2 linked regions of the Prochlorococcus marinus str. MIT 0912 genome follow. Each later gene encodes a partner of the first gene's protein in a complex. Links are inferred from orthologs where the notes say so. Each region holds a gene or a part of one and is shown on either strand. Other genes may lie near its edges.

Region 1 (3,277 bases):
TACTTTTAATCTATGATCAGTTTTAAAACTCGATTTTACTCTTCTATCTTCTAGTGAATGAAAACTCATTACCATAAAAAGTCCATTTTCTAACAACCAGTTTGGAGCTTTTAAAAGTAAACTGTCGAGCGAACCTAATTCATTATTTACAGCTATTCTTAAAGCCTGAAAAGTTCTTGTTGAGGGATGAATCCGACCATATCTTTGCTTGGGTGGGAAGCATCCGGCTATTGCATAAGAAAGGTCTTGAGTTCCAGAGTATGGTCCATGTGCAGCTAGATCAGTTTTGATTTTTCTTGCAATACGCCTAGAGCGCTTTTCTTCTCCTAATTTATATATTAAATCAGCTAGATCCTTCTCAGAGAGAGTTTCAATGATTTCAGCTGCACTTGAACCCTTTTTGGGATTCATGCGCATATCTATTGGACCGTTTAGACGAAAGCTAAAACCTCGTGAAGGCTCATCAAGTTGATGACTACTAACTCCAAGATCTGCTAAGACGCAAATGGCTTGCTGGTCAAGTGAAAAGTCTGCGAAGTTTGTAGAGATTATTTCTATTCTTGTTCCAAATTTTATTAATTTTTTTGATGCTGCTTCTCTAGCTATTGGGTCTTGATCAAGCCCTATAATTTTGATTCCTGGGAAATTTTCTAGTATTTGAGCTGAATGCCCTCCTCCTCCAATGGTGGCATCAATAATTAATCCTTGTTTTGTTAATTCACTTGGTAATTCCTTCAGTGATTGGATTATTTCTTTCCCCATTATAGGGACATGATTAAAGTTAGAACTTGCACTAATTGGCCCTTCTTTCATGAGTTTTCACTAGTATTTAAACATTGCTTTGGTTGGGCCTAATGACGCAGCTTGAAACGCGTACCGAGCCAATGGTGGTCAACTTTGGGCCACATCATCCATCAATGCATGGGGTGCTGCGACTGGTCGTAACCCTTGATGGAGAGGATGTTGTTGATTGTGAACCAGTTATTGGTTACTTGCATCGAGGGATGGAGAAAATTGCTGAGAATAGAACAAACGTTATGTTTGTTCCTTACGTGAGCCGCATGGATTATGCGGCTGGTATGTTTTATGAAGCAATTGTTGTTAATGCCCCTGAGCGTTTAGCAAATATTAAGGTACCTAAACGAGCAAGTTATATCAGAGTGATAATGCTTGAGTTGAATAGAATCGCTAACCATTTGCTATGGTTAGGGCCATTTTTGGCTGATGTCGGGGCACAAACTCCTTTCTTCTATATTTTTAGAGAAAGAGAGATGATTTACGATTTATGGGAGGCTGCAACTGGTCAAAGATTGATTAATAATAATTATTTTCGTATTGGTGGCGTTGCATGTGATTTACCTTGGGGTTGGTTAGAAAAATGCAAAGATTTTTGTGATTGGTTTGGTCCGAAAATTGATGAATATGAAAAGTTGATAACTAATAACCCTATCTTTCGTAGACGTATAGAAGGTTTAGGAGTTATAGGGAAAGAGCAAGCGATTAACTGGAGTCTGTCTGGTCCAATGCTTCGGGCAGCAGGTGTTCCATGGGATTTGAGAAAGGTAGATCATTATGAATGTTATGACGATTTTGAATGGGATATTGCATGGGAGAAAGAGGGGGATTGTTATGCAAGATATAGAGTTCGTATTGAAGAAATGAGACAGTCATTAAAAATATTGCGACAAGCTTGTGAGATGATTCCTGGGGGTCCCACAGAAAATCTTGAGGCACAAAGGACAGTTGATGGAAAAAAAGGTGATTTATCAGGGTTTGATTATCAATATGTAGCTAAGAAAGTTGCACCTACTTTTAAGATTCCTAATGGTGAATTATACACACGCCTTGAGTCTGGAAAAGGAGAGATAGGAGTATTTATTCAAGGTAATAATGATGTAACTCCTTGGCGGTTTAAAATTAGAGCAGCTGATTCTAATAATTTGCAGATACTTCCTCACATACTGAAGGGAGCTAAAGTCGCTGACATAATGGCTATCTTAGGTTCTATTGATGTGATTATGGGTTCTGTGGATAGATAGTTTCTTTTGGAAAAGCGTAATCCTAGAGAATGGTTATGTTTGAAACGAACAGTTCGTTTTGGTGAGACAGATGCTGCTGGTGTGGTGCATTTTCTTGAATTATTCAGATGGTGTCATGAAACTTGGGAAGAAAGTTTAGAAAATTATGGAATAGTTTTGCAGGAAATTTTTCCTACAACCCAAATGAATAAATGCCAACTGAATGTAGCTTTACCAGTTGTTCATTGTGAAGCAAATTATTTTCAACCACTTTATGTTGGAGATACTATCAATATCGAACTGAACCCAGAGAAGATAAATGAGTCTTCATTTATACTTCGATTTAAATTCAAAAAGAATGGTGAGAAAATTGGTACGACAAATATAAAACATGTATCGATAAATACGATTACAAGAGAAAAATGCGCATTATCTAAGCAAATAAATTTGTGGCTTCATGAATCTAGTTTGAATTTTTAGTTAATAGGTCTATTAAGGACTATCCAATCTTGCCATTTTTTGATTTCCCATTTTTTATTGATATTTCTTGAAAGTTTTGGACAATCGTACCACTTTAGTGGTTTTTTGGATGGCTGCCAGTCCTCAATGAGATCAGTCAGAAGTGAGATGATTGGATATCTGTTGATTTCTTTCTCTTTGAATTTCGTTAAGGCAACTAAACGTTGTCCCCATTTCTTATCACTAACTCCTAGTACAAAAATGTCTTTAATTGGGATTTGATGTTTTGAGACTATTTTCATTAATTCTATTTCGATATCTTCTGGGAAAATCGTTTCACCACCTGAATTTATAGCTGAATCTCTTCTGCCTAGAATTTGTATTGCTTTTCTATTGTCGAGACTGATGTATTGCGCTAAATCGCCTGCTTCCCACCATCCATTCGTATCTGTAATTTCTACGAATTTACCATTATTCCATTTTGAAGTTGCAATTCTACTAGTTTTAATTTTAAGTGAATGTCTTTTGTTGATTTCTATCTCAACATCTTCAAGAGGGAACCCAACACTATTACTTCCTTTTATAAAATCTTTGGGACTCAAGCAAGTCACCATTGCTCCAGTTTCGGTAGCCCCATAACAAGGCGCTAAATTAATAGACTTTCTCCGCGCTTTGTCAGCAAGATCTATGGGGATCAAAGCTCCTCCAAGCCAGATTAAAGCTAGAGATTGCAGCCATTTTAAACCATCAGGATTATCAATCAAAGATAATAATTGAGTTGGGACTAGGGATGTAATTAA
Region 2 (3,289 bases), 120 kb from region 1 along the record:
GATCTTATCAAGCGAAATCAAAAGAAACGATCTCTGTTGCAAGGTGGTTACACAGAGTCATGGAAATCATCAAAAATTAACGATTTCAACCCTGCCAACGCAGTAATTTGCCCCTTTCCCCAAAAACGAATCCCTTTGGACTGTCAGTATTAGAATCGTCCACAAATAAAATTCTGATGAAATTTGTTGGAACAGATTCACCAACCGGATCTTTTCCCCAAGTTTTTCCATCATCATTGCTTACTAGTAATGTTCCATTCCCTCCCGCTGCCCAAATCGACTTAGATGGATCCCAAACAAGATCTTGATAGTTATAGCCATTGACTATTGGGATTATGGGCTTTGACCAGGAATCTATATCATCTGGATCTGCATTAAATCTGATTTCAGCTCCTCTAGAAAGCATCCATAAATCACCATTAGGCTGCTCACCAACACTTTGAACTCTCTTACTGCTTGCTCTTTGATGAGGAATCCATATCTCCTCTCCAGGGCTTAGGACAGAGAAGAAGTTCCCAAGGCTACTAACACTTAGATAGCCACCATCATTTCTACGTCTTAATTCTCTTATGCCTCCAGAGCCTGAAGTATCAACAACGATTGCTTCCCAATTTGTACCAGCATCAGTTGTTTTATAGATTGCTCCAGCAGTAGTTGCAAGCTCAGCCGAATCCATATCAATTGTTGTTATCAAATATGGATCTCCTGGTAACTTATTTCCCAAATCGAGACGAGTCCAATTTTTTCCTCCATCAGTTGTATGAAGTATTAATCCTGGTTGACCTGCGATCCAACCTTCTTGACCTTTAAAATCAACGCTGATCAAACGAAAGTTACCTTCGCTTGGAATATCTAAATTTCGTTCTTTCCAGGTAATTCCTCCATCATTTGTCTCCAGAATCAACCTATTCGTACCAACTAAAAACCCTGTTTTATCATCAACGAAGTCAATATCTAATGGATTTGCCTCAGTATCAAGGTCGATTAATGACCAAGGACTTGATGAGCCAATGGAAGCATTGCTAACTGTACAACCACTAAGAGCTACTCCAACTATTAAGACAAGGGTCAAATTAATGAAGTTTGAAAACAGACGTTTCATTTCAAAGAATAAAGAGAAAGAAAACAGGCAGCGGCTAAAGCAAGGCTCCCAAAAATAAGAACATTTTTCTGGCCTGAAGGAAGTTTATTAAATCCAAAGCCATAAGTAAGGTTTTCTTCAAATCCGCTTGGCTTTGATTTAGGTCCAATATCCTTGTATCCTCCGAATCCTACTCGACAGACTGGACATCTAAAACCCTCTCTATCGATGTCTAAGAATGCTGTCCCTGGTTCAATATTTAGCTTTTTTATACCCTCATCAGGATCATAAATAAAACCACAGCTCATACACTCGAAGCGATTGAATTTTGGATCAAATTCCTGAGTTGAGTTTTTTGATTCAAATGAAATAACTTGATTTTGTTTTTCATCAGAACTCAAATCTCTCAAGGGATTTGAGTTCATTTTGGTGTCTTCACTCACAGTTTTCACTTTCACACATAGCAACTGTATGGCACAAATCTAGAAAATGGCTGTCAGAATGATATTGAAATCAGTAATTCATTCATGTTTTCCCTTCAGGGTTATGAGTATTTCTTAGGATTTCTTCTTATTTCTGGAGCAGTTCCCATTCTCGCTCTTACAACAAATAAGCTCATATCTCCTAAAAGCAAAGCAGGAGAAAGGCAGCTTACATATGAATCTGGGATGGAACCCATTGGAGGAGCATGGATCCAATTTAATATTCGTTACTACATGTTTGCTCTTGTTTTCGTTATATTTGACGTTGAGACCGTGTTCCTTTACCCATGGGCAGTTGCATTTCACAAACTAGGGTTATTAGCATTTATAGAAGCTCTTGTTTTTATCACGATCTTGGTTGTGGCATTAGCATATGCATGGCGAAAAGGTGCCCTTGAATGGAGTTAAATTCCTTGAAAAAATCTCCCTCTTCTGAAGCCGTTCGAAACCTAAGACAAGCTTCCTGTGGACCAGTGGGAACACCTACAGTAACTAATGACTTAAGCGAAAACATCATCCTGACTAGCTTAGAAGATCTTCATAATTGGGCAAGATTAAGCAGTTTGTGGCCTCTTCTTTATGGAACTGCTTGTTGTTTTATTGAATTTGCCGCTCTGATTGGATCTAGATTTGATTTTGACAGATTTGGCTTAGTACCAAGAAGTTCTCCTAGGCAAGCAGATCTGCTAATAGTCGCTGGAACTGTCACAATGAAAATGGCACCTGCTCTTGTAAGACTTTATGAGCAAATGCCAGACCCAAAATATGTAATTGCTATGGGAGCTTGCACTATTACAGGTGGCATGTTCAGTGCAGATTCAACAACGGCAGTTAGAGGTGTTGACAAATTAATTCCTGTTGACCTTTACCTTCCTGGATGTCCTCCAAGACCGGAAGCGATTTTTGATGCGGTTATTAAATTAAGAAAAAAAGTTGCAAACGAGTCAATCTCTGAGAGATCAAAAATTACTCAAACTCATAGGTATTTAACTATCCCTCACAAGATGAAGAGAGTTGAATCCAAGGTCAATGGACAATATCTAAATGCGAAAACCCAATTAATTGCTTTAAATCCCTCCTTATCTGAAGAATTTGATAAATCTTTTAAAGAGGTTCAACAAATATCTGAAGAACTCTCAAGTAATTAAGCATCTTTTATAAAAAAATGACAGATCAATCAAAAATTGTAGTTGAAGAAAAAATCTCAGGTCCAATAAGTGATTGGTTATCAAAAAATGGATTTGAAAATGTTCCTCTACCAAATGACCATTTAGGAGTCGAAGTTATCAAAATTTCGCCTACTAATCTTTTATCAGTTGTTGAAGCGTTGAAAAATGATGGATTTAATTATCTGCAATGCCAAGGTGGATACGATGAAGGTCCTGGTTTAAATATTGTTTGTTTTTACAATTTAATAGAGATGAGTGAATTTAAAAAAGATATTTCTCCCAGAGAAGTAAGAATAAAAGTATTCCTAGATCGAGAAGGAGATTTAACTGTTCCAAGTTTATATAGTCTTTTCAGAGGAGCAGATTGGCAAGAAAGAGAAACATTCGATATGTATGGTGTTATTTTCAAAGGGCACCCTCATCCTAAAAGACTTTTAATGCCGGAAGATTGGAAAGGATGGCCACTTAGGAAAGACTATGTTCAGCCAGATTTCTATGAAATGCAAGATGCATACTGAATTTATTTACCTTTTTTGTATCTTCTATAAAATCTCATT

What was found.
Region 2: the proteins of O5640_RS08975 (region 1) and O5640_RS09595 are in contact, whole or in part, in a cryo-EM structure (PDB 6ZJN), measured with the Thermus thermophilus proteins. The link is inferred for Prochlorococcus marinus str. MIT 0912 from one-to-one orthologs. Residues at the interface, in WP_223903221.1 of Thermus thermophilus: Met26, Thr27, Asn29, Gly31, Pro32, His34; in WP_096411116.1 of Thermus thermophilus: Glu45, Ser46, Asn48, Pro50, Ala51, Gly52, Glu53.

What each region holds. Positions count from the first base shown.
Region 1 is NZ_CP114783.1:1,559,720-1,562,996, forward strand. Bases 1-2,946 are described here. They hold O5640_RS08975 (NAD(P)H-quinone oxidoreductase subunit H), read left to right. Parts: upstream 1-854; coding sequence 855-2,039; downstream 2,040-2,946. Other genes in these bases: rsmH (16S rRNA (cytosine(1402)-N(4))-methyltransferase RsmH), read right to left, coding at 1-813; O5640_RS08980 (acyl-CoA thioesterase), read left to right, coding at 2,046-2,498; O5640_RS08985 (AMP-binding protein), read right to left, coding at 2,495-2,946. Outside these bases: more of O5640_RS08985, read right to left, coding at 2,947-3,277.
Region 2 is NZ_CP114783.1:1,678,322-1,681,610, reverse strand. Bases 332-3,289 are described here. They hold O5640_RS09595 (NAD(P)H-quinone oxidoreductase subunit 3), read left to right. Parts: upstream 332-1,608; coding sequence 1,609-1,971; downstream 1,972-3,289. Other genes in these bases: O5640_RS09580 (gluconeogenesis factor YvcK family protein), read right to left, coding at 3,253-3,289; O5640_RS09585 (NAD(P)H-quinone oxidoreductase subunit J), read left to right, coding at 2,729-3,250; nuoB (NADH-quinone oxidoreductase subunit NuoB), read left to right, coding at 1,962-2,711; O5640_RS09600 (rubredoxin), read right to left, coding at 1,099-1,524; O5640_RS09605 (photosynthesis system II assembly factor Ycf48), read right to left, coding at 332-1,102. Also shown: more of O5640_RS09605, read right to left, coding at 86-331. UniProt on the Escherichia coli protein: NDH-1 shuttles electrons from NADH, via FMN and iron-sulfur (Fe-S) centers, to quinones in the respiratory chain. The immediate electron acceptor for the enzyme in this species is believed to be ubiquinone.